4 regions of the Burkholderia ambifaria AMMD genome follow, and region 1 is predicted to be linked to each of the others. Evidence: riboswitches for the same ligand, from Rfam matches in the RefSeq annotation. Region 1 holds a riboswitch; each other region holds the start of a gene.

Region 1 (6,911 bases):
CCGAGGTTGTGTGTCGTAACCATGAAGCTGCCGTCCAGAGAGAAATTGAAGATCCGGCAGCCATCATAGGGATTTCATCCCATGAAATAAAATGGCATTATTTCATTCATCCATTAAATTTGTTCATGTGTTTGCGGAGTGAGCGATATCCATGCTGGAACGATTCCATCTCGTCGTGATCCGTGAAGTCGAGCGCCAGGGCTCGTTGACCGCGGCCGCCAATGCGCTGCACCTCACGCAATCGGCGCTCAGCCATACCGTCCGGAAAATCGAGCAGCAGCTCGGCACGCCGATCTGGGATCGGGAGGGCCGCGGCCTGCGGCTGACGCAGGGCGGGCAATATCTGCTGAAGCTGGCGAACCGCCTGCTGCCGCAGTTCGAGCTCGCCGAGGAGCGGATGAAGCAGTATGCAAAGGGCGAGCGCGGCACGCTGCGCATCGGGATGGAATGCCATCCGTGCTACCAGTGGCTGCTGAAGGTCGTGTCGCCGTACCTGTCGCGCTGGCCGGACGTCGACGTGGACGTGAAGCAGCGCTTCCAGTTCGGCGGCATCGGCGCGCTGTTCGGCCACGACATCGATGTGCTCGTGACGCCCGACCCGCTGAACAAGCCGGGGCTGCGCTTCGATCCCGTGTTCGATTACGAGCAGGTGCTGGTGGTCGCGGATGCGCACCGGTTCGCGAACGCCGACTACGTGACGCCCGAGCAGCTGACCGACGAGGTCCTGATCACCTACCCGGTCGAGACCGACCGGCTCGACATCTACAACCAGTTCCTGACGCCGGCCGGCATCGTGCCGCGGCGCCACAAGTCGATCGAGACGACCGACATCATGCTGCAGATGGTGGCGAGCGGGCGCGGCGTGGCCGCGCTGCCGAGATGGCTTGCCGATGAATACGCGGACCGGATGCCGGTCGTGCCGGTCAAACTCGGCAAGAAGGGCATCGCGAAACAGATCTTCCTCGGCATCCGCGACGCGGACGCATCGATCGACTATCTCGCCGCATTCGTCGCGCTCGCGCGCGAATCGACGTGGAGCGCGCCGCGCATGCTGCGCTAGGCGCGCCCCGATGCGATGCGCGTCAGGCGGCGCGCATGGTGCGTTCGCCGCGTTCGACCCATGCGCCGAACAGCAGGCCGATCGTCGTCCACATGATCGCCTGCATGCCGATCGCGGCGACGCGGAACTTCCACAGCACCGCGGCCGGGAATTCGGCCGGCACTTCATCGATCGACGGCAGCCCGATCTGCACGGCCGCGATGATCGCGACGAACGCGAGGCCCGCGACGATCGATGCGTTCCACGGGCCGAGCTTCGCCAGCAGATGACGACGCACGCTGACCGAGAACGCCATCGTCGCGACCGAGATCGCGATCATCAGGAAGAACAGGCCCGTGCGATAGCCGATCGTGTCGTGGTCACCCACTGCCGGCGGATTGGCCGGGTATTTGATGCTCGGCACGATCACGAGCGCGACGAACGTCGCCGCCGCGAGCCATGCGGCGAGCGGCCGTGCCGGGAGGCGGCTGCCTCGCCCGTATGCAAACGCGAAGACCAGCGAGAACAGCCCGCCGAATGCCGCGCCGTAGGTCACGACACCCGTCAGCAGGCCGACGCCGGCCTGCGTGCGGCGGCTGACGAGTTCGGGCTCCGGGGCTTCGCCGTTGGCGGCGTCGACTTTTTCTCCGAAGGAGATTGCCTGATCGACTTGCGGTTCGCCGACGATTCTGGCGAAACCGAACGTGAGGAGGCCCGCGACGATGCCTGCGAGCATCCCACGCATGAGCAGCTTTCCGATCATCGTGTGCTCCGCGTCAGTGGCAGGGAAAGCCGAGCAGATGGCGGCCGTCGTGGACGAACTCGTGCACGTACATGCCCGGCACGAGCGACGTCGCTCCCTGTTCCGCACCGACGAAATAGAGCGCGAGCAACAGGATCAGGCCGACGAAGATGGCCCACGGCAACAGCTCGCGGACGGGAATGGGCGCCGGCACGACGACCGGCTTCAGCACTGCTTCGCTCATGGATGCACCTCAGGGGAATCGCGCCCCGACAAATGTTGGATGGAATACGAAGGCAGGTCTGGCTTCCGGGATTGAAGATCCGCGGTTACAGTGGCGCGACCGCGCCGGGCTTGCACCGGCTTCCGCACCTCGTATCGGGCGAATTGTACGCGCGAACGTTCGCGTGTTGAAGGCCCGCGCATCACGGGCGCGGCCGTTCCGAACTTTCCGGCCATCGACATGACCCAACCTGCCTCGCTGCGCCTGATCGCGCATGCGCCGACCCGCGCGATGCGCATCGGCGCGTTTCCCGCCGACGATCCGCTCGATGCACGCGGGCTCGCCGCGGCTGCCGCGCTGCGCGAGCGGTTCGCAGGCGCACCCGGCGCGATCGTGCTGTGCAGCCCCGCACCGTGCGCGCGGCAGACCGCCGACGCGCTCGGGCTGCACGCGGCCATCGACGATGCGCTACGCGATGTCGACTACGGCCACTGGCACGGCAAGCGGCTGCATGACCTCGCGCGCGACCTGCCGGACGAACTCGGCGCGTGGCTCGACGATCCGTCCGCGTCGCCGCACGGCGGTGAATCGTTCGAAGACGTCGCGCGCCGCGTCGGCGCATGGTTGAGCGCGCTGCCATGTAACCGCGACATCGTCGCGATCACGCATGCGGCGATCGTGCGTGCGGCCATCGCGCACGTGCGCCGGATGGACGCGAAGGCGGCGACCCGCATCGACGTCGCGCCGCTGTCGTGCACGATATTCGCCGCGTCGGGCGATGGCTGGACGTCGATCACGGACGACGTTCGACGCGATGCCGATGCGTAAGCCCGCCTGCTCACTATATGGAGAATGACGACGCCATTTCCTTACACCCCTGTAAGAAAATGGTTCGTCCTCCCGACTGTCATCAAACTGACTGGTAGCGAAAGCTAGCATCGGCTGCGGTTACCTACGAGATGCCGCCATGAATCAGCCTGCTTCGTCCGCCGCGAATAACGCCGGCTCCACCGAACGTACCCGACAGGTCGGCTATGCCGTCTTTCTGCTGGTACTCGCGGCCGGCGCCGTCTATATCGCCACCCACCTGATCGCCGATCTGTCGCCCGTGCGCGAAGGGTCGCTGTTCCCGTACCTGATGCTCGGCGCCGCGCTGGTGATCGCGCTCGGCTTCGAATTCGTCAACGGTTTCCACGACACCGCGAATGCGGTCGCGACTGTGATCTACACCCACTCGCTGACGCCGAACGTCGCGGTGATCTGGTCCGGCATGTGGAACTTCCTCGGCGTGATGGTTTCCAGCGGGGCCGTCGCCTTCGGCATCCTGCAGTTGCTGCCGGTCGAGCTGATCCTGCAGGTCGGCAGCGGGTCGGGTTTCGCGATGGTGTTCGCGCTGCTGATCGCCGCGATCGTCTGGAACCTGGCGACCTGGTATTTCGGGTTGCCGTCGTCGAGCTCGCATACGCTGATCGGATCGATCATCGGCGTCGGGCTGATGAACCAGTTGATGCACGGGCCGTCGGGCACGAGCGGCGTCGACTGGGGCCAGGCGCTCGGCGTCGGCAAGTCGCTGCTGTTGTCGCCGATCGTCGGGTTCCTGTGCGCGTCGCTGCTGCTGCTCGTGCTGAAGGCCGTCGTGCGGATTCCGGAGCTGTACAAGGAGCCGCCGAAGGATCAGCCGCCGCCGTTCTGGATCCGCTGCCTGCTGATCCTCACGTGTACCGGCGTGTCGTTCGCGCACGGCTCGAACGACGGGCAGAAGGGGATGGGCCTCATCATGCTGATCCTGATCGGCACGATGCCGACCGCGTATGCGCTGAACAAGGCGGTCACGACGGCCGAATCGCAGACCTTCGTCGCCGTCGCGAACCAGGCGGCCGCGACCTTCGCGAAATACTCGAACGGCGCCGCGCCGTCCGCGAATCCGCGCGCCGACGTCGAGCACTTCGTGCAGCGCCGCGAGATGACGCCTGCCGTACTGCCGGCCGTGCAGCAACTGTCCACGTCGCTCGCGACCGCGGTCGGCTCGTCGGGCTCGATGGCGGCCGTGCCGCAGGGTGACGTCGACAACGTGCGCAACACGATGTATCTGGTATCCGAAGCGATTCGCCTGATCGAGAAGGCGGGTCAGCCCGCGTTCGCCGCCGATGACAAGCTCGCGATCGACAACTACCGCAAGCAGCTCGATCACGCGACCAAGTTCATTCCGACCTGGGTGAAAGTGGCCGTTGCGATCGCGCTGGGTCTCGGCACGATGGTCGGCTGGAAGCGGATCGTCGTGACCGTCGGCGAGAAAATCGGCAAGCAGCATCTGACGTACGGACAGGGTGCGTCGGCCGAACTCGTCGCGATGCTGACGATCGGCGCGGCCGATGTGTACGGGCTGCCCGTGTCGACGACGCACGTGCTGTCGTCGGGCGTCGCGGGCACGATGGCGGCGAACGGGTCCGGGTTGCAGTGGAGCACGGTGCGCAGCCTCGTGCTCGCGTGGGTGCTGACGCTCCCGGCGTCGATCGCACTCGCGGCCGGGCTTTACTGGCTGTTCCGGTCGATCGCCTGAGCGGGACGGGCGGCGAGCGGCTGAGGAATTGGTCGCTCGCCGGGGAGGTATCCGGAATTTCGTGTGTGAGGCGGATTGAGTTTCAGACTCCAATGTTGAATCGTTCCGGGTAAAGCAGTGCGAACTGGGTCATCGCGCTCTTCCAATCGTGCCGGGAACCGGTCCACTTGGCTACGACGTTGCGCAGCGCTAGCCAGATCAGTTTGAGCGCGGCCTCGTCCGACGGGAAGTGGCCGCGCGCCTTGATGATCTTTCGAAGCTGCATGTGCAGCGACTCGATGGCGTTGGTCGTATATACAATTTTCCGGATATCGGGCGCGAAGGCATAGAACGGAATCACCTGATCCCAGGCTCGTCGCCCTGGAGGATTGGGCTCGGTTGCTACGTCTGTTCGCCTCACCCTCTCCTCGTCGCCTCCTCACTTCTTCGCTTCCTCGCCGCCTCGCTTCCTCGCTTCCTCGCTTCCTCGCTTCCTCGCTTCCTCGCTTCCTCGCTTCTGCGCGCTTCGCCTCTTCGTCTCGCAGACCCTCTCGCCGTTCGTGTCGCGCACACTACGCTGAACTTATCCCGGTCAGTCGCGCAACGACGTCGCACTGAATCGCCGTTGCGCCCGACTGCTCGCCCCGCGAACTGTCCCCTCTCTCCCGAATTGAAGCGCAAGATCTGGAGCGCGCCGTCGCATCGGCGACATTAGACTGGGTTCATCGACTTTCATCGGGGTCACGGTCGCGCTCGCAACGCTGCCCCACATCGCGTCGCCGACCATCCCGCTGCGACCGCCCGCGCATATTCCGGCGCGCGCGACATGCCAGCACGACTCCGTATCCCCATCGCTGACGAACGAGGTACACCCGTGAACATTGCCGATCTGCAACCCGCCCTCGCATCTGTCGACCTCGTACAACGCGTGAGCGCAGTCGACTGGACCGCCGTCGGTACCGAACTCGATCGCTATGGGTGCGCTCGCGTACCGGGCCTTCTCTGCACCGACGAATGCACGGCGCTGGCGTCGCTCTATTCGCGCGATGCGCTTTACCGTTCGCGCGTCGTCATGGCGCGGCATGGCTTCGGCCGCGGCGAATATCGGTATTTCGCTTATCCGCTGCCGGCGGTCGTCGACACGTTGCGAACCGCGATCTACCCGCATCTCGCGCCGATCGCGAATCGCTGGAACCAGGCGCTCGGGATCGACGTCCGCTACCCGGCCGACCACGCGGCATTCCTCGAGCGCTGCCACGCGGCGGGACAGACGCGACCGACGCCGCTGATCCTGCAGTACGGTCCGGACGACTACAACTGCCTCCATCAGGACCTGTATGGCGAGCACGTCTTTCCGCTGCAGGTCGCGATCCTGCTGTCGGCGCCGGGCCGCGATTTCACGGGTGGGGAGTTCGTGCTGACGGAACAGCGGCCGCGGATGCAGTCGCGTGCGGAAGTGGTGCCGCTGACACAAGGCGACGCTGTGATCTTTGCCGTGCACGGCAGGCCCGTACAGGGAACGCGCGGCGTCTATCGCGTCAACCTGCGTCACGGCGTGAGCCGTATCCGGACCGGGCACCGCCATACGGTCGGCATCATCTTTCATGATGCTCAGTAGCGGCACGCGGACGTGAGAACGGTGGCGTCGGGTGGCGTCGGGTGGCGTCGGGTGGCGGCGGACGGCGGCGACGGCGGTGGTGCGGGTGCGGGTGCGGGTGCGCGTGCGGGGTGCGGGGTGCGGGGTGCGGGGTGCGGGGTGCGGGGTGCGGGGTGCGGGGTGCGGGGTGCGGGGTGCGGGGTGCGGGGTGCGCGGTGTCAGGTGCCGGGTGCCGGGTGCCGGGTGCCGGGTGCCGGGTGCCGGGTGGCGGCGGGAGGGCGGGAGGGCGGGAGGGCGGGAGGGCGGGAGGGCGGGAGGGCGGGAGGGAGGGAGGGTGGCGGGTGGCGGGTGGCGGGTGGCGGGTGGCGGGTGGCGGGTGGCGGGTGGCGGGTGGCGGGTGGCGCATCAGGCCCGAGGTCGTGCGTGCGCGGCATGGCGGCTGAGCATCGCCGGCAACACGGCAGTGTGTTCATGAAAGGCATGCGCGAAGATTCGTCGCGCCCGTGACGCACCGAACCGTCAGGCGAGCTGAGCAACCGAGCGCGACCATATGCACCGTCGCGATTCAAGCCCGACCGGCCGTTCAACCTATCCTCGAGCGGCACTCGCCCGAAGTCGGTCGCCCGCGTCGGACGCGAGCCGCGCATAGCCCGGCAACGTCAGCAGCGCGAGCACGCCCGCGGCAACGAACGCCCAGCGAAAATCGTCGAGCACGTAGTGAATCCCGGCCGCATCGCCGCGCATCAGCGCGGCGAGCCGCAATGCCAGCGC
Region 2 (6,911 bases), on a different replicon from region 1:
TGCGGCCGTGGCCGTCACGCCCGGCACGATTTCATACGGAATCCCGAGCGTTTTCAGCCGGCGGATCTGTTCGCCGATCGCGCCGTACAGCGACGGATCGCCCGAATGCACGCGCGCGACGTCCTGCCCTTTCGCATGCGCATCGGCGAGCAGCGCGACGATCGCATCGAGATCGAGCTCGGCGGTATTGACGACCTGCTCCGCGCGATGGCCGTCGAGCACGGCCGGCGGCACGAGCGAGCCCGCATACAGGATCACCGGGCACGTGCGCACGAGGCGCTGGCCCTTCACCGTGATCAGTTCGGGGTCGCCAGGGCCCGCGCCGATGAAATACACCGTCATCCAGAAATCTCCATCCATTCATTGGGCAACCGGTCGCGCGGCATCACGTGTGCGCGGCCGGATCGAGCGCGTCGAGCGCCTCGAGCAGCGCGGCGGTCGAGTCGAACGCGCGGTCGGCGTCGGGCAGCGGCGGCCGGCGCAGCATCACGACCGGCAGCCGTCGTTCGCGCGCGACGTCGAGCTTGGCCTCGGTCGCGGCGCCGCCGCTGTTCTTGCTGACGACGACGTCGATGCCCGCGAGCGCGAACAGCGCGCGTTCACCGTCGAGCGTGAACGGTCCGCGCGTCGCGACGATCTGCGCGCGCGCGTTGCCGGGATGCGCATCGAGGCAGCGCACCAGCCAGAACTGGTGCGGCGGGATCTCGTCGAGATGCGCGAGCGGTTCGCGCCCGAGCGTGAACAGCGGCCGCCGGAACGGCGCGAGCGCGGCCTCGATGCCGGCCCAGTCGTCGACCATCCGCCAGTCGTCGCCGGGGCGTGGCGTCCATGGCGCGCGACGCAGCGCCCACAGCGGCACGCCCGCGTCGCGCGCGGCGGCCGCTGCGTTCGCGCTGATTTGCGCGGCATACGGATGCGTCGCGTCGATCACGAGACCGATGCCGGCACTGCGCAAATAGGCGGCAAGCCCCGCCGCTCCGCCGAAACCGCCGACACGCACGTCGCAGCGCAGGTCGTCGGGCACCTTGCCGAGGCCTGCGAGGCTATAGACGTGCCCGGGCCCGAGCGTGCGCGCGATCGTCAGCGCATCGCCGGTGCCGCCGAGGAGCAGGATGCGTACGCTCATCGCGCAGTTCCGACGAAACGGCCCTGCCGGTCGATCGCGAACATCTCGACGGCCACCGAGGCCGGCACGATGTCGCGCGCGACCCGCAGCGCGTGCGCACAGACGAGGTCGCCGAGCGGCACGCCGTCCGCGAGCGCGAGCTTCAGCGCTTCCTGGCTGGTGTTCGCCGCGCGCATCGCGGCCTGCAGCGCGTCGCTCGCACCGGCCTCGGCCGCCCACTGCGCGAGCAGCGGCAGGTCGATGCTCGAATGGCGGCTGTGCAGGTCGAGATGGCCGGCCGCGAGCTTGCTGAGCTTGCCGAAGCCGCCGCACATCGACAGGCGGGAGACCGGCGCGCGGCGCAGATGCTTGAGCACCGCGCCCGCGAAATCGCCCATTTCGATCAGCGCCATGTCGGGCAGGCCGTAGTGCGCGCGCATCGCATCCTCGCTCGTGTTGCCGGTGCACGCGGCGATGTGCGCGATGCCGTTCGCGCGCGCGACGTCGATGCCCTGGTGGATCGACGCAATGTACGCCGAGCACGAGAACGGCCGCACGATGCCGGTCGTGCCGAGGATCGACAATCCGCCGACGATGCCCAGTCGCGGGTTCATCGTCTTCAGTGCGAGCGCCTCGCCGCCCTCCACGCCGATCGTCACGTCGAAGCCGCCTGTGTAACCGTATTCGGCCGCGAGCGCGTCGAGGTGCGTGGTCATCATCTGGCGCGGCACCGGATTGATTGCCGGTTCGCCGACCGGCAGCGTGAGCCCCGCGCGCGTGACCGTGCCGACGCCCGGCCCCGCATGAAAACGCACGCCGGGCGCGGCGGACAGCGCGACGCGCGCGAACACCAGCGCACCGTGCGTGACGTCCGGATCGTCGCCGGCGTCCTTGACGGTGCCGGCCTCGGCGCCGTCGGCGGTGGTCCGGCAGAACTCGAGTCGCATCATCACGCGCTGCCCCTTCGGCAACACGATTTCGACCGCATCGTCCGCGTGGCCCGCGAGCAGCAGTCGCGCGGCGGCGAGCGACGTCGCGGTCGCGCAGCTGCCGGTCGTATAGCCGAACCGCAGCGGCGCCGGTCGTTCGGGGGTTTCGTCGCGCATCACGCGGGGCCCGTGAATTCCGTTGCCGCGGGATCGGGCTTGCGCCCGTCGTACAGCGTGACCGGCAACGGCTGCCGCCACGTGTCGAAACGGCCGAGCGGCTCGGCATGCGCGAGCGACACGCGCGTGAGCGTGCCGCCATGCACGTCGCGCCAAGCCGCGAGCGCCAGTTCGCCCTGCAGCGTGACCGCGTTCGCGACGAGCCGGCCGCCGGGCTTCAGCGCCGACCAGCATGCATCGAGCACGCCGGGTGCGCTCGCGCCGCCGCCGATGAAGATCGCGTCCGGCGCGGCGAGCCCCGCGAGCGCGTGGGGCGCGCGCCCCGCGACGAGTTGCAGCCCCGGCACGCCGAGCGCGTCGCGGTTGTGCTCGATGAAGCGCTGACGCTCCGCATGCGACTCGATCGCGATCGTCTGGCACGACGGATGCGCGCGCATCCATTCGATGCCGATCGAGCCGCTGCCCGCGCCGACGTCCCACAACAGTTCGCCGGGTGCGGGCGCGAGGCGCCCGAGCGTCAATGCGCGCATGTCGCGCTTGGTGAGCTGGCCGTCGTGGCGGTACGCGTCGTCGGGCAGACCGGGCGTGAGCGCGCGGCGCGGCGCATCGGGGCCGGCCCGGCAGTCGAGCGCGATCAGGTTGAGCGCGGCGGTTTCGGCGACGGGCCAGTCTTGCGCGAGACCATCGAGACGCCGCTCGAGCGGGCCACCGAGATGTTCGAACACGCTGATGCGGGTCGGGCCGAAGCCGCGCGCCGTGAGTTCGGCGGCGACCGTGGCCGGCGTGCGGCCGTCGGCGCTCAGCACGAACAGGCGCCGGCCCGGCAGCAGGTGGCGCACGAGCGTCGCGAGCGGTCGGCCGACGAGCGACACCGCGCCGACGTCCTGCAGCGCCCAGCCGAGCCGTGCGGCCGCCAGCGACAGCGACGACGGGGCGGGCAGCACGCGCCATTCGTCTGGGGATAGCTCGCGCGCGAGCGTGGCGCCGACGCCGAACAGCATCGGGTCGCCGCTTGCCAGCACGCAGACGGGCGCGTCGCGTCGCGCGAGCAGGCCCGACACGTCGAACGGCGACGGCCATGGCTCGCGCGCGGCCCGCAGCCGCGCGGGCAGCATGTCGAGGTGCCGCTTCGCGCCGACGACCCGCGTCGCGTCGAGCAGCGCGCGCCGCGCGCTGCGCCCGAGCCCCGCGTAACCGTCGTCGCCGATGCCCACTACCGTCAGCCACGCCGTCATGCACCCTTCCCCATCGTCCGATTCCATCGAGTCGCCGCACGGCGGCCGTGAAGGCGCCGGTGCGGCCGTCCGCGTTGCGAAAGTCGGCATGGTACCGTGTTCCACCGCGCGTTTCATCTGCGGGACTGCCCGCGCCGGGCCGCGTTTCGCTTCAGTCATGGCGCCCGATCGACGGTCGCGAAGCGCCGGTGAAATCGGGTATCCTACGGCCGTTCGTTCGCCGGTGCCCTTCGGGGCCGAAGAGGGAACACAGGGCGCGTATCGCGCTGCTGTGGCTGCCCCCGCAACTGTAGACAGCGAGCCGATCTCCCCCCTCATGCCACTGGTTTCACCGGGAAGGCCGGGAGCCGGCGCCGACCTGTCAGCCAGGAGACCTGCCGGCCTGAAAGTGCGTGCGTGCCAGTCGGCGTCGGGCGGGGTGTACCGATGCGTTGGCCGCGGCGCCACACTGCCCGGTATCCCGTTGAGTTCCGCCCCCGTTTCGATTCCTGCGTTGCCCGTCGTGCGCCCGTCGGCTTGCCCGGGGCTCGTGCGCGTCGTCGCGGCCGCCGACGGCGGGCTGTGCCGGATCAAGCTGCCGGGCGGCCGGCTCGACGCGCGGCAGGCGCGCGCGATCGCCGCCGCGGCGCGCAGCTACGGCTCCGGCGCGATCGACGCGACCAATCGCGCGAATCTCCAGTTGCGCGGCATTCGCGACGGCGCGGCTGATGCGCTGGCCGGTGCATTGCTCGACGCGGGCCTCGGCCCACGTACGAGCGCCGCCGATGCCGCCGATGCCGCCAATGCCGCCGATGTCGCTCAGGATAAGGCCGCGCTCGCCGCGAGCGACGACGTCCGCAACCTGATGCTCAGCCCGCTCGCCGGGCTCGATCCCGCCGCGCTGCTCGACAGCCGCGCCCTCGCACGGCCGTTGCTCGACATGCTGACGCACGAGCCGCGCCGCGGCGAACTGTCGCCGAAATTCTCGATCCAGCTCGACGGCGGCGAATCGGTCGCGGCGCTCGATCACCCGCACGATATCTGGCTTGCCGCGCGACGTCGCGGCGACGGCGCGCTGCGCATCGCCGCGGGCCTGGCCGGCTGTCCGCCGGTCTCGTCCGACGATTCGCCCGCTTGGTTCGACGTGGCGCCCGACCAGGCCGTCGCACTGGTGCGCGCGTTGCTGCTCGCATTCCTCGATCTTGCACCGGCCGACGTCACGCGGATGCGCGCGTTGCTCGCGACCGGCGGCGAACGGGCGTTGCGCGAGCGCGCGCAGCACTACGCACCCTTCCCGCTCGCGGCCGATCCCGCACTGGCCGGCTGGCGGCGCATGCCCGCGGATGCCGCGCTGCGTTTCGGCGCGCGGCCGTCGCTCGACGCGGCGCGCTGCAGCGTCGGCGCGCAGTTCGTGCTCGGTCGGCTCGACGCGACGCAACTGGAACGGCTCGCGGCACTCGCTGAAGCCGAAGGCGACGCCACGCTGTCGATGACGCCGTGGCAAGGCGTATTCGTGCACGGCGTGCGGCGCGAACGCGCGCCGGTCGTGCTCGATGCGCTCGCGTCGCTCGGTCTCGTGTGCACGCCGTCCGACCCGCTGGCGGCGCTGGTTGCCTGCACCGGCAGCGCGGGCTGCGCGAAGGCGCGCGCCGATACCAAACATGACGCACTCGCGCTGGCCGCGCGCGTCGGCCATCCGGTCGACGTGCACCTGACGGGCTGCGAGCGCCACTGCGCGCTGCCGCACCCCGCGACGTACACGCTCGTCGCGGTTGCGCCTGCACGCTACGACCTTTACCGGCGCGACGCCGCCACGGGCCTCGGCGCCCCGCTCGCGCGCCATCTGACGATTGACCAGGCCGCGGCCCGATTGACGGACCTGCGGCATAGCCAGGACACCACAACCGATGCTTGACTACATTCGCGACGGGCAGGAAATCTACCGCCAGTCGTTCGCGACGATCCGCGCCGAGGCCGACCTGTCGCAGGTTCCGCCCGATCTCGAGAAACTCGCGGTGCGCGTGATCCACGCGTGCGGGATGGTCGATGTCGTCTACGACCTGCGCTTCTCGGCCGGTGCCGGCACGGCGGGCCGCTCAGCGCTCGCGGCCGGCGCGCCGATCCTGTGCGACGCGCGGATGGTCGCCGAAGGCATCACGCGCGCGCGGCTCCCAGCCGGCAATCGCGTGATCTGCACGCTCGGCGAACCGGAGGTGCCCGATCTCGCGCGGCATCTCGGCAACACGCGTTCGGCCGCGGCGCTCGAACTGTGGCGCCCGGATCTGGACGGCAGCGTCGTGGTGATCGGCAATGCGCCGACCGCGCTGTTCCACCTGCTCGACATGATCGACGCCGGCGCGCCGCGCCCCGCGCTGATCCTCGGCTTTCCGGTCGGCTTCATCGGCGCGGCCGAATCGAAGGCGCTGCTCGATGCCGAGAGCCGCGGCGTGCCCTACGTCACGCTGCTCGGCCGCCGCGGCGGCAGCGCGATGGCCGCCGCCGCCGTCAACGCACTCGCGACGGAGGCCGAATGACGGCCCCGCGCGGACGCCTGTTCGGGGTCGGCGTCGGCCCGGGCGATCCTGAACTGATGACGATCAAGGCGCTGCGCGTGCTGCAGGCCGCGCCGGTGGTCGCGTATTTCGTCGCAAAGGGCAAGAAAGGCAATGCGTACGGGATCGTCGAAGCGCACCTGCTCGACGCGCAGACGCAACTGCCGCTCGTCTATCCGGTGACGACCGAGGCGCTGCCGCCGCCGCTCTGCTACGAGACGGTGATCGCCGACTTCTACGACACGGCCGCCGAGATCGTCGCCGCGCATCTCGACGCCGGGCGCGACGTCGCGGTGATCTGCGAAGGCGATCCGTTCTTCTACGGGTCGTACATGTACCTGCACGATCGCCTCGCGACGCGCTACGACACCGAAGTGATCCCGGGCGTATGCGCGATGCTCGGCGGCACGGCCGTGCTCGGCCAGCCGCTCGTCTATCGCAACCAGAGCCTGTCGGTGCTGTCCGGCGTGCTGCCGGAGGACGAATTGCGCACGCGGCTCGCGCAGGCCGACGCGGCCGTCGTGATGAAGCTCGGCCGCAACTTCGACAAGGTGCGGCGCGTGCTCGACGAACTCGGGCTCGCGAAGCGCGCGCTGTACGTCGAGCGCGCGACGATGGCGGCCCAGCGCATCGTGCCGCTCGACGAAGTCGATCCGATGGCGTCGCCGTATTTCTCGCTGCTCGTCGTGCCGGGGGAAAAATGGCAAGGATGACGACTCCGCCCGCGATCGTGATTCTCGGCGCGGGCGCGCTCGATATCGCGCGGCGCATCCAGGCGCTTTATCCGGGTGCTCGCGTGCATGGGCTCGCGTCGCGCGTCGACGCCGACGTGCCGTTCGACGAACTCGGCACGCACCTGCGTGAGCTGTACGCGCGCGGCCTGCCGATCGTCGCGCTGTGCGCGGCCGGCATCGTGATCCGTTGCGTCGCGCCC
Region 3 (6,911 bases), on a different replicon from region 1:
CTTCGCTTTGCGGATAGTTCGCGAGAATCAGCGCGATGCGCTTGTCGGCATTGTCGAGCGTGCGCAGCCGGCACCAGCCGCGCGCGAGCGCCGCGACGAACGCGATCCGTTCGGCGTCCGGCTGGTAGCGCACGACGTCGACTTCGGTGTGCGGACACCGATACGCGAGCCCCTTGAAGCTCACCGCGCGCGTGACGATGCGCCCGTCGACTTCAGGCAACGCGATGTGCATCGCGATGTCGCGCGCGTGCAGCCCCTGGTTGTCGGCCACCCACGCGTCGCGGTTGCCGCCGGACAGGATCACCTGCAGCACCGGCGCGTCGCCGGCGAGTATGTCGGGCTCGGGGCTATCGATCGCGCCGGCCGCGAAGGCCGTGGTGTTCAGCACGAGCGCGACGCCGTGCGTGTCGCAGAGCTGCGTGATGACCTCGCGGCTCACCGCGTCCTTCAGCGACGTGACCGCGATCGGCAGCGGATTGAGCCCTTCGCGCACGAGCGCATCGGCCAGCGCGTCGAACACGGCCGTGTTCGCGGCCTGCCAGTGCGCGCGATAGAACAGGATCGCGACCACGGGTGCGCCGGGCGTCCAGCGCGCGCGCCAGTCGTCGACGCTCGCCGGGTCGCGCGCCGGGTGATACAGCGCGGCGGCCGGCAGCGGGCGCGGCGGCTCGGGTTCGTCGCCGAAGCCGAGCGTATGGAATGCGATGCTGCGCAGCAGCGCTTCGGCGTTGTGCATCCCGCCGTCGCGCAGGTAGCGCCACCACAGCCGGCACAGCGCCGGCGCGACCGTGCTCTTCGCGACGAGGTTCGGGTCTTCCTGCAGGTCGCCCGAGAACATCGCGAGCTGCTGCCGGCGCTTGGACGCCAGCGACACGGCCTGTTCGATCCCGTACGGCCAGTACGCTTCGCCGCCGAGATGATCGATCACGACCGTCTTCGCATGACGCAGCACGTCGTCGACATAGAAATCGACCGACGCGGGCTGCCGCAGGAACGTGACGTTCGCGAGCCGCACGCTCGGAAAGCCGGCCGGCAGCTTCGGCACGACGCTGGCCAGCAGCGACAAGGTCGTATCGGCCGAACTCAGGATCACGATGTCGGCCGGCTGCTGGTCGATCCGGACGACGCCCTGCGTATCGTCGACGAAGCCGCCCGGCGTGGTGCGCAGCAGATGCATCGCGCGTTACGCCTGCTGCGTCTGCGCCGCGCACGCGGCGTCGAACGCGCGCTGCAGTTCGGCCGGGTCGAGATCCTCGCCAATCAGCACGAAGCGGCTCGCGCGCGTTTCGCCGTCCTGCCAGCGACGGTCGAAATAGCTGTCGAAGCGGCGGCCGACACCCTGGATCACGAGCCGCATCGGCGCATCGGGCAGCGCCGCGAAGCCTTTCGCGCGGTAGATCGTGTGCGTCTCGACGACGCGCTGCAGCGCGGCGATCGTCGCTTCGCGCGAGCCTGCGTCGCCCGACACCACGACCGAATCGAAATCGTCGTGATGGTGATCGTGATCGCCGTCGTCGGCCGAGCCGTGATGGTCGTGCCGCAGGTGGATCGTTTCCTCCGACGCCGATTCGAGCCCGAGCAGCATCGCGAGATCCAGTTCGCCGCGCGTCGCGCGCACGATCTTCACCTGCGGCGGGATCTCTTCGCGGATCGCGGCCTCGACTTCGGCGAACTGCGCGTCGGCGACGAGATCGGCCTTGTTCACGATCACGAGATCGGCGGACGACAGCTGGTCGGCGAACAGTTCGTGCAGCGGCGATTCGTGGTCGAGGTTCGGATCGGCGCGGCGCTGCGCGTCGACGGCCTGCGGGTTCTCGGCGAACTGGCCGCTGGCGGCAGCCGGCCCGTCGACGACCGTCACGACCGCGTCGACCGTGAAGCTGTTGCGGATCGTCGGCCAGTTGAAGGCCTGCACGAGCGGCTTCGGCAGCGCGAGGCCCGACGTCTCGATCAGCACGTGATCGATGTCGGCGCGGCGCTCGACGAGCGCTTCCATCACCGGATAGAACTCTTCCTGCACGGTGCAGCACAGGCAGCCGTTCGCGAGTTCGTACAGCTGGCCCGACGCTTCGCCCTGCGCGCCCTCCGCATCGTCGCAGCCGATCCCGCAGCCCTTGAGGATTTCGCCGTCGATGCCGAGCTCGCCGAATTCGTTGACGATCACCGCGATGCGGCGGCCTTCCGCGTGCTGCAGGATGTGGCGCATCAGCGTGGTCTTGCCGCTGCCGAGAAAGCCCGTGACGATCGTGACGGGAAGCTTGCGTAGGGTCATGGTAGGTCCTGTGGCGAAAATGGAATCAGGCCGGGATCGTCGCGTCGAATGCGGCGCGGCATGTCGTCGGGCGGATCGCGGGGATGGCGCGGCGCAGTCCGGCCGGACGGCCGCACGACGCACGGAACGACGAATCGGACATGACGCTTCCTTGTGAACGGTCGGCATGGTCAATGCCGGCACGGCTGCCGCCGGCCCTGCCCGCGCCGCCTGCCGTTCGTCGCGCCGGCCCGGCGCGGCGCGCGTGCGGCGGACGGATCGGTGGAGGAAGCGGGAAACGCTCGGGTGTCGGGCATGCTGCGGCCGTGGACGATGCGCCGCCTCCCCGCGGCGCTGAACCCCAACGTTTCGGCCGGTATCCGGGCTGACGAACACGCCGCTTCGCCTTCCCGAATGCGCGGCATCCAGTGGCGGTCGTCCGCATGCGGCAGGCATGCGGCGAAGCGGCGCTGCGTCGCGCTGGGCGCGACGCGTTCGCTTACCGTTGCGGGGGCAGCACAGGTTGGCTCGACTGCGGCGCAGGCAGGCTCCCTGTTTCCCGTTTAACTGCGCGCGCCGGAGGAGCGCGCGCGAGCACCAAAACGCGTGCGAGTGTAGGCGGCGGTGCGGGGAGCGTCAAGGTGAAACGGGCCGCCGCGGGATGTCCTGCATGGCCGCGGCAGCGCGCCCGGGGCCACGTCCGGGGCCACCCCGGGCGACCGCGCGGCGGGTTCGCGCGGCCCGGGCGCTGTGCTATCGTATGCGCCGCGTTCGGTGCTCGCGCGCGCTCCTCCGGCGTGCGCAGTTAAACGGGAAACAGGAGGCGGACGTCCGCCCGGCCTGTGCTGTCCCCGCAACGGTACGCCGCCCGCGCGTCGCGGTTCCCCGCACGCGCCCAGGCCGCCCGCGATGCCACTGCCCTTCAGCGGGCGGGAAGGCTGCGGCCTGGCAAGCGGCCAGCCCGGATACCGGCCGACGCAAGGGGCGAGCCCGCTGCTCGCCGAACGCCCGATCCGCGGGGGACGGATGGGGTGCGCTTTCCGCCCGCGCTCGCGCGGGCTTCGCTCGATCCGTCATGCATTGCCTGTCCGCCGGCCGCCGATGTGCCGCTCGCTGTCCCCTTTCCACTGCCACGACACGGTGCGCGCCGTGCCGCGTCCGATGAGCCGCGCATGGCTCGTCGGCGCCGGCCCCGGCGACGCCGATCTGCTGACGCTGAAGGCCGTGCGCGCGATCGCCGCGGCCGACGTGCTGCTCGTCGACGATCTCGTGAACCCCGACGTGCTGCGCCACGCGCGCGCCGACGCCCTGATCGAGCACGTCGGCAAGCGCGGCGGCCATGCGTCGACGCCGCAGGAAACGATCGTCGCCACGATGCTCGCGCATCTGCGCGCGGGCCGCAGCGTCGCGCGGCTCAAGGGCGGCGATCCGTTCGTGTTCGGCCGCGGCGGCGAGGAATTGCTCGCGCTCGGCGCGGCCGGGTTTCCGGTCGAGGTCGTGAACGGCATCACGGCCGGGATCGCCGCCCCGGCCGCGCTCGGCATTCCGGTCACGCATCGCGGCGACGCGCAGGGCGTGATCTTCGTCACGGGCCACGGCGCGGGCGCGGACGAACCCGACTGGCGCGCGCTGGCCGCGACGCGGATGACGATCGTGATCTACATGGGCATTCGCCGGCTCGACACCATTGCAGCCGCGCTGCGTGACGGCGGCGTGGCCGGCGACACGCCGTGCGCGGCGATCGAGAACGCGACGCGTGACGGGCAGCGGCACGTGCTCGCGACCCTCGACACGATCGTCGAACGCGTGCGCGCGACCGGTATCGGTTCGCCCGCGATCGTCGTGATCGGCCGCGTCGCGGCGCTCGCCGACGATCCCGCGGTGCGCGCGGCGCTTGGCGGCCGCGCATGATGCGCGTCGCGCTCGGCGTCGGTTTCCGCGCGGGAGTGACGGCCGCGCAACTCGATGCCGCGATCCGCGCGGCGCTGGCCAGCCACCCGGACGCCGAGCCGGCCGTCGTCGCGACGCTCGCCGACAAGGCGCGTGCCCGGCCGCTGCGCACGCTGTGCGCGCGGCGCGGCTGGCCGCTCGTCGCGTTCGACGCGGCGCAGCTCGCGCAGTGCTCCGAACCGGCATTGAGCGGCCCGTCGGCGGCCGCGCTCGCGCGTTTCGGCGTCGCGGGCGTGGCCGAGCCGTGCGCGCAACTCGCGGCGCCGCAGGGCCGGCTGCTCGGCCCCAAATCCAGTCGGGACGGCGTGACGGTCGCGCTCGCCGGCCCGCTCTGAACCCTTTGTTTCGCTTTCGACAGGACGATTCCCGATGAAGACCGATGCCGAATCCCATCAGCGGATGGCCGAACGCCGCCGCGCCGGCCATGAAAAGAAGCAGGCTGCCGCCACCCAGGAAAAGGGCCTGCTGATCGTCAACACCGGCAACGGCAAGGGCAAGAGCACGGCCGCCTTCGGCATGGCCGTGCGCGTGCTCGGCCATGGCATGCGGCTCGGCGTCGTGCAGTTCATCAAGGGCGCGTTGCACACGTCCGAGCGGGACTTCCTCGGCGCGGTCGCGCAGTGCGACTTCGTGACGATGGGCGACGGCTATACGTGGAATACGCAGAACCGCGACGCCGACGTCGCCACCGCGCGCAAGGGCTGGGACGAGGCGCGCCGGATGATCGAAAGCGGCGAGTACCGGATGGTGATCCTCGACGAGCTGAACACCGTGCTGAAGTACGAATACCTGCCGCTCGACGAAGTGCTCGCGACGCTCGTCGCGCGGCCGGATTCGGTGCACGTCGTCGTCACCGGGCGGCATGCGCCCGATGCACTGATCGACGCGGCCGACCTCGTCACGGAAATGCGGCTCGTCAAGCATCCGTACAAGGAGCAAGGCGTGAAGGCGCAGCCCGGCGTGGAGTTCTGAGCGATGCCGGCCTGCCCCGCGCTGTTCGTCAGCGCGCCCGCGTCCGGCCAGGGCAAGACGTCGGTGACGGCCGGCCTCGCGCGGCTGCACCGCCGGCTCGGCCGGCGCGTGCGCGTGTTCAAGACCGGGCCGGATTTTCTCGATCCGATGCTGCTCGAACGCGCGAGCGGCGCACCCGTGCACGCGCTCGACCTCGGGATGGTCGGTGAAGCCGGCTGCCGCGCGCTGCTCGCCGATGCCGCGCGCGACGCGGACCTGATCCTGATCGAAGGCGTGATGGGGCTGTTCGACGGCACGCCGAGCAGCGCCGATCTCGCGGCCGCGTTCGGGGTGCCGGTCGTCGCGGTGATTTCCGCGAAGGCGATGGCGCAGACGTTCGCGGCGATCGCGTTCGGGCTCGCGCGGTTCCGGCCGGAGGTGCCGTTTCACGGCGTGCTCGCGAACCGCGTCGGGTCGCCGCGACACGCGGAACTGTTGCGGCAGGCGCTGCCGGACGACTTGCGCTGGCTCGGGCACGTGCCGGCCGATGCGGGCATCGCGCTGCCGGAACGCCATCTCGGCCTGCACCAGCCGGCCGACATCGGCGATCTCGACGCGCGGCTCGAGCGTGCGGCCGACGTGCTCGCGCAGACGGCGCTCGCCGAATTGCCGCCGGCCGTGTCGTTCGCGGAACCGGCGGCCCGCGCCCCGCTGCCGCGCGCGCTCGCCGGCAAGCGCATCGCGATCGCGCGCGACGCGGCGTTCTCGTTCATCTATCCGGCCAATCTCGCGCTGCTCGAGGCGCTCGGTGCGCAGCTGCGGTTCTTTTCGCCGCTCGCCGACGAACCCGTGCCCGACGCGTGCGACGCGCTGTTCCTGCCGGGCGGCTATCCGGAACTGCATGCGGCGACGCTCGCGGCGAATGCCGTGGCCGCGCGGACGATTCGCGCGCACGCGGCGGCCGGCCGGCCGATCGTCGCGGAATGCGGGGGAATGGTGTATCTGTGCGAGTCGCTGACCGACGTCGAAGGCGCGACGACATCGATGCTCGGGCTGCTGTCAGGCCATGCGACGATGCAGCGCCGGTTCGCGGCGCTCGGCATGCAGCAGCTGGATACGCGCAGCGGGCCGATGCGCGGTCATACGTTTCATTATTCGCGGCTCGACACGCCGCTGGCGCCGGTGGCCGCCGCCGCCCGGCCCGATGGGGAGCCCGGCAGCGGCGAAGCCGTGTATCGCACGGGTTCGATCGTCGCGACGTACATGCACATGTACTGGCCGTCGAATCCGGATGCAGTGGTGGCGTTGTTCAGCGGGGATGTTGTGTTCTAGCTCGGAACATGCCGCGATTGAACCGATTCCCCGCATTCACCGTCACACCAGAAACGTCTCGGCCAGCTTGACCCAGTACGACGCGCCGGTCGGCAGTACCGCGTCGTTGAAGTCGTAGCCGGGGTTGTGCACCATGCAGCCGCCCTCGCCGTCACCGTTGCCGATGATCAGGTAGCAGCCCGGCCGCTTCTCGAGCAGGAACGCGAAATCCTCGCTGCCGGTGAGCGGCACCATCTCGTCGATCAGATTCGCTTCGCCCACCCACTCGCGCGCGACGTCGCGTGCGAACGTGGTCATCCGCGCATCGTTGACGAGCACCGGATAGCGGCGCTGGTAGTCGATCGTCGCGGTCGCGCCGAACACGGCCGCCTGCGCATGAACGACTTCCTTGATGCGCGCCTCGAGCAGGTCGCGCACCTCGGGCTTC
Region 4 (6,911 bases), 850 kb from region 1:
TCGTGCGGCACCGTGACCTTGCCGTCCTGGTGGCCGCACTGCTTCTCGTCGGACACCTGGTTCTCGATCTGGATGCAGCACGCGCCCGCTTCGATGAACTGCTTGGCCAGCAGGTACGTTGCTTCGGCATTGCCGAAACCCGCGTCGATGTCGGCGATGATCGGCACGACGTGCGTCACGTGGTTGTCGATCTTTTCCTGGATCGCGGCCTTGGCAGCCGCATCCTTGGCCGCATCCAGCTCGCGGAACAGGCCGCCCAGCTCACGGGCGTCGGCCTGGCGCAGGAACGTGTACAGCTCGCGGATCAGCGCGCTGACCGAGGTCTTTTCGTGCATCGACTGGTCCGGCAGCGGGCCGAACTCCGAACGCAGCGCGGCGACCATCCAGCCCGACAGGTACAGGTAACGGCGTTCGGTGCTGTTGAAGTGCTTCTTGATGGAGATCATCTTCTGCTGGCCGATGAAGCCGTGCCAGCAACCCAGCGATTGCGTGTACTTGGTCGGGTCCGCATCGTACGCGGCCATGTCGGCGCGCATGATCTTCGCGGTGTAGCGGGCGATGTCCAGGCCCGTCTTGAACTTGTTCTGGGCACGCATGCGGGCAGCCGATTCCGGATTGATGGCATCCCACGCGCTGCCTTGCTTCTCCTTCAAACCAGCCACTGCCTTGATGTCGTCTTGATATTGGGACATGTCTATCTCCTGGGAACGAAGCGCATTTGAGTAAAGGGTTCAGCGTGCCCGCTCCGTGTGACGAAGCGAACTGCATGGACTTAATAGTAACGTCGCCCGGTTCCCTTTCGACCAACTCTTATATAAGACATAAGATATAAATTTCGCTTGTTTTTCAATGAGATAAGCGCGCGTTTTTGCGATGCAAAACAAGTTTTCAAGCGGCGGGACGGCCACGCGCCGGAAATTCGACCGGCGTTCCGCGATATGAAACGACCTTTCGGCTGTTGGTGCGACGACACACGGGGCGATCCATGCTCCGGGCTTTTGCCCTGCACATGACAAAACGTCTATACTTGGACAATCCATCGACGGCGCCGAACGCGCGCCTCCTGCCCGGAACGACATGAGCGACATGAGCGACTATCCCGTTTTCGACGCGCTGCGCGAGCTGCTGACGACCTCCGGCGCGCGGTTCCGCGTGATGGAGCACCCGGCCGAAGGCAAATCCGACGTGATCGCCGCGATTCGCGGCACGCGTCCCGAACAGGGCGCGAAGGCGATGCTCTGCACATTCAAGGACGGCGGCGACGCCACCGCGCTCGCGGTGATCCCCGGCCATCTGAAGATCGATTTCCGCAAGGTCGCCGACGCGCTCGGCCGCCGCAAGGCGACGCTCGCGCCGCCCGAACTCGCGGCCGCGGTCACGCGCTGCGTGATGGGCGCCGTGCCGCCGTTCGTGTTCGACGCGAACGTGACGCTCGTCGTCGACCCGGCTCTCATCGAACTCAACGACGAAATCGCGTTCAACGCGGGCCGCCTCGACCGCTCGGTCGTGCTCGACGCGTCCGACTACGTGCGGATCGCCCGCCCGCTGCTCGCCGACATCACGCGGCCGGAAGTCGCCAACGCGCCCGCACTGCAGGCCAACGCATGACCACGCCCCGCCCCCGACCGCAACTGGAGCAGGCATCGCTGATCGAGCAGGTGCTGCGCATCGCCGAAGGGCTCGGCGCGATGTTCGCGCCGTTCACCGAGGTCGTCGTGCACGACCTGCGCACGCCGGAACACGCGATCCTCGCGATCCACAACAACCTGTCGGGCCGCGCGGTCGGCGATCCGGCGACCGAACTCGGGCTCGCGCGCATCGAGGACGACGACTACCCGCAGGTGCTCGCGAACTACGCGAACCGCTTCGCCGACGGCCGCACCGCGAAAAGCACGTCGATCGGCATCAAGGATTCGAGCGGCCGCTACGTGGCCGCGCTGTGCCTGAACGCGGACGTCACGCTGTTCCGCGGCTTCCAGGGCATGCTGAACCAGTTCTGCAGCACCGAAGGCGAACCTGTCGCAGAAACGCTCGACCCGGCCGGCGCGGACGCGATCCGGCAGCGCATCGATGCGTTCGCGACGCGCCTGGCGACTACCCCACGCGAGCTGAAGACCGACCAGCGCCGCGAGCTGATGCACGCGCTGAAGGCCGACGGCTTCCTCGAGGTGCGCCGCGCGATGGAAATCGTGTCGCAGCACCTCGGCGTGTCGCGCGCCACCGTCTACAACGATGCGAAATGATGCGCGCCCTGCTGCCCCATTGAACGACCCTTCCGACGAGCGACCTTCATGAACACTCCGACCCTTCCCACCTACGACGACGTAGCAGCAGCCGCGGCACGGCTCGAAGGCCACGCGCACCGCACGCCCGTGATGACGTCGCGCACGATCGACGAAGCGCTCGGCGCACAGGTGTTCTTCAAGTGCGAGAACCTGCAGCGCATGGGCGCATTCAAGTTCCGCGGCGCGTTCAACGCGCTGTCGCGCTTCGACGCGACGCAGCGCCGCAACGGCGTCGTCGCGTTTTCGTCCGGCAACCATGCGCAGGCGATCGCGCTGTCGGCGCGCATCCTCGGCATTCCGGCGACGATCGTGATGCCGCAGGACGCGCCGGCCGCGAAGATGGCCGCGACGCGCGGCTACGGCGGCAACGTCGTGACCTACGACCGCTACACCGAGGACCGCGAACAGATCGGCCGCGAGCTTGCTGAGAAACACGGGCTCACGCTGGTCCCGCCGTACGACCATGCGGACGTGATCGCGGGCCAGGGCACGGCAGCCAAGGAATTGTTCGACGAGGTCGGGCCGCTCGACGCGGTGTTCACGCCGCTCGGCGGCGGCGGCCTGCTGTCAGGCACGGCGCTCGCGACGCGCGCGCTGTCGCCGCACGCGAAGCTGTACGGCGTCGAGCCGGAAGCCGGCAATGACGGCCAGCAGTCGTTCCGGTCAGGCTCGATCGTCCATATCGACACGCCGCGCACGATCGCCGACGGCGCGCAGACGCAGCACCTCGGCAACCTGACGTTTCCGATCCTGCGGCGCGACGTCGACGACATCCTGACCGCGACCGATGCGGAGCTGGTCGACTGCATGCGCTTCTTCGCGACCCGTATGAAGATTGTCGTCGAGCCGACCGGCTGCCTGTCGTTCGCGGCCGCACGCCGGATGAAGGATGAACTGAAGGGCAAGCGCGTCGGCATCGTGATCAGCGGCGGCAACGTCGATCTCGAGAACTTCTGCGCGCTCGTGTCCGCCTCGGCATGACCGTCGTGGCGCGCGGATGGCCTGGATGAATATCCTGTCATCCGCGTGCCGCCGCTTCTTCACGGCGCGTTAAGTTTCGCGCTCTAGACTGATTAGGTGTCCCGCATTCAGTCGTGAAGAAGGAGTCGTCATGAACACGCACGCGATCGTCGCCGCCGCCCTCGCGGCAGCCTCCCTTTCGGCGTTCGCTCAACCGGGCGTTACGTCATCCAGCCTTCCCGCCGCATTGCCGCAAGGCCCCGTCGCGCACGCCACCCACCGTTCGCCCGCCGCGCTGCCGCCCGCCGGCTTCGTGCTCGCGAAGATCGATCAGAACAATACGCCGCCCGATCGCGGTGGCGATCCCAGCGGCCGCACGCGCTCGGGCTCGCATATGTAAACGTGAGCCGGCCGCGTCGGACGGCCGGCCCCTATTACGACATCACAACGACATCACAACGACGGCAGCGATGGATCACGTGCGGCGAGGATATCCGCAGTGCGCCGCTGCAGCGCGCCGTTGATCGTCTCCGGTTGCGGAATCAGCCAGTAACGCCCGTCTCGAATGCCATCGAACACCCGCGCGCCGAACGCGTCGGGCGTAAGTCCGTGCGCGTTCAGCATCGCGCGCATCGTATCGACGAAAGCTTGCACTTCGGGCGGTCGTGCGCGGCGCCGAGCGGGTCGTTGAAGATGCCCGACTGCACCGGGCCCGGCGCGAGCAGCAACAGCGGATCGGCGCGCATCTCGGGTTCAGCGGCGAGGAAGCGTTCCGGCGGGCGTTCGTGCGATGGACGGGCATCGCGCCGAGCCGGTTCCGACGCGATTGCAGCGCGGCCGACGTTCCGTTTCATCAGACGTGAATGCGGTTCGAGTGCCGTCGAAAAAAGAAAGGACTTCGAAAGCATTCGACGAACACTGACGTTTTTTCGCATCCCGTCGGCCGCCAACGATTGACGCGCCGGAGCGCTCGCCATTACGCTTGCGCGCTGATGGTTCCCGGGAACGGGATCAAAAGGGAACGCAGGAGAGGCAGCGCCTCGAATCTGCGGCTGCCCCCGCAACTGTAAGCGGCGAATCCGCGCCACCACACGCCACTGGGAAACCGGGAAGGCCGGCGCGAATAACGACCCGCGAGCCAGGAGACCTGCCATCGACCCGAGGTCCAAGCAGCCGCACCGGGCGGGGTGTCCCGATGCGCCAGCACCGCCTTTGGCGGTCGCCCCGTTGCATGGACGGCCCGACCTCAGGACCCTTCAAATGTCCAACCTTTCCGCCTCCGCTTCCACGCCGGAAGCGTCGCGCCGCTGCGTCGCCGTCATGCGCGGCGTCTTCGCGCGCTCACGCCGTACCTGCAACACGATCACGCTCGCCGCCTCATGAATCTTCGCCACCTTCTCGCCACGTCCGCCGCCACCGCGCTGCTCTCCCCGATCGCCCACGCCGCCGGCGATACGACAATCACGCAGCCGCGCCCGTCCGCGGACGGCACCGACCTGCCGACGATCGCCGTGACCGACACGCGGCATCTGCCCGAATCGTTCGACCAGCGCTATGCAACAACGCAGGTGCTCACGCGCGCCGATCTCGACCGTCTGTCGCCGAGCGAGCCGAGCATCACGCAGGCCCTCGCGATGCTGCCGGGCGTGACCGTCTCGCAGACCGGCGGCCCCGGCTCGTCCGCGTCGGTCAGCATCCGCGGCTCGTCGGCCAGCCAGGTCGCGGTATTCATCGACGGGATCCGGATCGGCTCGCCGACCACCGGCATCGCGCCGTGGGCCGACCTGCCGACCGAAGCGTTCGAGCGCGTCGAAGTGATTTCGGGGCCGGCCGCCGCATCATTCGGCGCGAACGCGATGGGCGGCGTCGTGCAGCTGTTCACGCGCCGCGCCGCCGGCCAGCCCAACCAGACGAGCGTGTCGTTCGGCGGCGGCTCGAACAAGACCTTCGACACGCAGTTGCGCACGTCGGGCACCGTGCCGTCGACGGGGCCGCTGGCCGCGCTCGGCGGGCTCACCTACTCGCTTGGCCTGCACTCGTACAACACCGCCGGCATCGACGCGACGCGGCCCGTGTTGCCGTACCACGAGGACGGCCGCAATCCGTACCACGCGCAGGATCTCGATGCGCGCCTCGGTTACGCGCGCGATAACTGGTCGATCTCGACGTTCGCGCTGTATCACCGCTCCGACCTGTCCTATGACAACGCCGGCTATGCGAACCGCGAACTCGATCATCAGCTGACGACCGGCATCGCGTTCCATCTCGACATTACGCCCGACACGCAGTTCGACCAGTCGTTCGGTTATGCGAACGACCGCCAGTTCCTGTATGCGAGCGACCCGGCCATCCAGACCGACCGGATCGACTCGCAGCGCATCAGTTCGTCGACGTCGCTGACTCATCAGACGCACGGCTTCCACCTGTTCGGCCTGCCGCTGTCGGGCGAGACGAAGGTCGCATACGACTTCACGCGCGAGCAGGCGTTCCTGCCGATCGACGTGCCGGACGGCGTGCCCACGCGCAACGATTCCGCGTTCTCGCTGCATCAGTCGGCGACGCTCGGCAGCGTGACGATGTTCGTCGCGGGGCGTCACGAGATCATCGCGGGGAAAGCCGTGAACACCGGCAACGCCGCGCTGTCGTGGGCGATCACGCCGGTCTATACGGCGCGCGTGTCGTACGGCAACGCATTCCGCCTGCCGTCGTTCAACGACCTGTACTACCCCGGCTACGGCAATCCGAACCTGAATCCGGAGCGCAGCGATTCGGTCGAAGCCGCGCTCGACGCGAACACGGCGTACGGCACGTTCAGCGCCGCGATCTACGACACGCGCGTCAACAACCTGATCGCGTACAACCCGGCGACGTTCTCACCGATGAACATCGGCCGTGCGCATATCCGCGGCATCGACCTGTCGTACAAGGGCACGCTCGGCCGCACGACGCCGGTGAGCATCGCGGTGGGGATTCTCAATCCGCAGGACGAAACCAACGACAGCTGGCTCAGCCGCCGGCCGCGCCAGACGGTCAGCGTGAACATCGACCACACGTGGGACGAACTGCACCTGCATGCACTGAGCACCGGCGCGTCGTTGAACTACGGCGGCACGACGTTCGACGACCCGGCCAACGCCACGTATCTGCCGTCGTATCTGACCGTGAATCTGCGCGCGTCGTACAAGATCAATGCGCACCTGACGGTGTCGGCGACGCTGTCGAATCTGTTCGACCGTCAGTACGTGACCGCGTATGGGTACAACACGCTTGGCCGCACTGCGTTCGGTAAGGTTAGCTATACGTTCTGATCGGGGCGGTCGCGGGCGTCGGTGCGGACAGGTTCGAGCGTTCGATCGCACCGCGGTTCGCGTCAGGACCACACGATGCCATGTACGCCCGCAATCAACTGGATCGCGCCGAACACCGCGATCACGACGGCCGACACGCGCGACAGCCCGTGCATGAACGTCAGCGGCATCTTCGTGCGCAACGCGGCGGTCGCGCTGCTCAGGCACAGCCACCACGTCGCGGAACCGACGAACACGCCGGCGACCATCAGCGCGACCGTCGGCCCCATCGCGTCGTCATGCGTGCCGGTCAGCGGGCCGAGCGCCGCGAAAATCCCGACGAACGACAGGATCGTCATCGGATTCGACAGCGTCAGGC

Evidence for each region. A riboswitch is a leader RNA that binds a small molecule or an ion and turns the genes downstream of it on or off. The one in region 1 is predicted to bind cobalamin.
Region 2: it holds a riboswitch for cobalamin, as region 1 does, so the genes downstream of both, cobG (precorrin-3B synthase) here and BAMB_RS23260 (CbtB domain-containing protein) in region 1, are expected to answer to the same signal.
Region 3: it holds a riboswitch for cobalamin, as region 1 does, so the genes downstream of both, cobA (uroporphyrinogen-III C-methyltransferase) here and BAMB_RS23260 (CbtB domain-containing protein) in region 1, are expected to answer to the same signal.
Region 4: it holds a riboswitch for cobalamin, as region 1 does, so the genes downstream of both, BAMB_RS19500 (TonB-dependent receptor domain-containing protein) here and BAMB_RS23260 (CbtB domain-containing protein) in region 1, are expected to answer to the same signal.

What each region holds. Positions count from the first base shown of each region.
Region 1 covers NC_008391.1:1,623,158-1,630,068, forward strand. Annotated here, with positions in the region: gene metE (5-methyltetrahydropteroyltriglutamate--homocysteine S-methyltransferase) at 1-23, opposite strand, end outside; gene BAMB_RS23250 (LysR family transcriptional regulator) at 152-1,060, shown strand; gene BAMB_RS23255 (CbtA family protein) at 1,083-1,802, opposite strand; gene BAMB_RS23260 (CbtB domain-containing protein) at 1,816-2,025, opposite strand; cobalamin riboswitch at 2,060-2,201, opposite strand; gene BAMB_RS23265 (histidine phosphatase family protein) at 2,245-2,832, shown strand; gene BAMB_RS23270 (inorganic phosphate transporter) at 2,972-4,564, shown strand; partial or broken gene BAMB_RS23275 (transposase) at 4,647-4,922, opposite strand; gene BAMB_RS23280 (2OG-Fe(II) oxygenase) at 5,418-6,161, shown strand; gene BAMB_RS23285 (DHA2 family efflux MFS transporter permease subunit) at 6,729-6,911, opposite strand, start outside.
Region 2 covers NC_008390.1:1,739,583-1,746,493, reverse strand. Annotated here, with positions in the region: gene cobM (precorrin-4 C(11)-methyltransferase) at 1-342, opposite strand, end outside; gene BAMB_RS07965 (cobalt-precorrin-6A reductase) at 386-1,126, opposite strand; gene BAMB_RS07960 (cobalt-precorrin-5B (C(1))-methyltransferase) at 1,123-2,211, opposite strand; gene BAMB_RS07955 (bifunctional cobalt-precorrin-7 (C(5))-methyltransferase/cobalt-precorrin-6B (C(15))-methyltransferase) at 2,211-3,446, opposite strand; cobalamin riboswitch at 3,651-3,842, shown strand; gene cobG (precorrin-3B synthase) at 3,949-5,340, shown strand; gene BAMB_RS07945 (precorrin-8X methylmutase) at 5,333-5,959, shown strand; gene BAMB_RS07940 (precorrin-2 C(20)-methyltransferase) at 5,956-6,690, shown strand; gene cobJ (precorrin-3B C(17)-methyltransferase) at 6,687-6,911, shown strand, end outside.
Region 3 covers NC_008390.1:1,717,401-1,724,311, reverse strand. Annotated here, with positions in the region: gene cobN (cobaltochelatase subunit CobN) at 1-1,177, opposite strand, end outside; gene cobW (cobalamin biosynthesis protein CobW) at 1,184-2,272, opposite strand; cobalamin riboswitch at 2,606-2,868, opposite strand; cobalamin riboswitch at 3,006-3,242, shown strand; gene cobA (uroporphyrinogen-III C-methyltransferase) at 3,413-4,162, shown strand; gene BAMB_RS07855 (cobalamin biosynthesis protein) at 4,159-4,536, shown strand; gene cobO (cob(I)yrinic acid a,c-diamide adenosyltransferase) at 4,571-5,173, shown strand; gene BAMB_RS07845 (cobyrinic acid a,c-diamide synthase CobB) at 5,177-6,484, shown strand; gene BAMB_RS07840 (M20 aminoacylase family protein) at 6,527-6,911, opposite strand, start outside.
Region 4 covers NC_008391.1:774,326-781,236, forward strand. Annotated here, with positions in the region: gene BAMB_RS19465 (isocitrate lyase) at 1-692, opposite strand, end outside; gene BAMB_RS19470 (YbaK/prolyl-tRNA synthetase associated domain-containing protein) at 1,087-1,608, shown strand; gene BAMB_RS19475 (helix-turn-helix transcriptional regulator) at 1,605-2,243, shown strand; gene BAMB_RS19480 (threo-3-hydroxy-L-aspartate ammonia-lyase) at 2,292-3,266, shown strand; gene BAMB_RS19485 (hypothetical protein) at 3,397-3,645, shown strand; gene BAMB_RS19490 (hypothetical protein) at 3,699-3,869, opposite strand; partial or broken gene BAMB_RS35930 (helix-turn-helix domain-containing protein) at 3,977-4,108, shown strand; cobalamin riboswitch at 4,222-4,414, shown strand; gene BAMB_RS35410 (hypothetical protein) at 4,502-4,639, opposite strand; gene BAMB_RS19500 (TonB-dependent receptor domain-containing protein) at 4,625-6,553, shown strand; gene BAMB_RS19505 (LysE family translocator) at 6,616-6,911, opposite strand, start outside.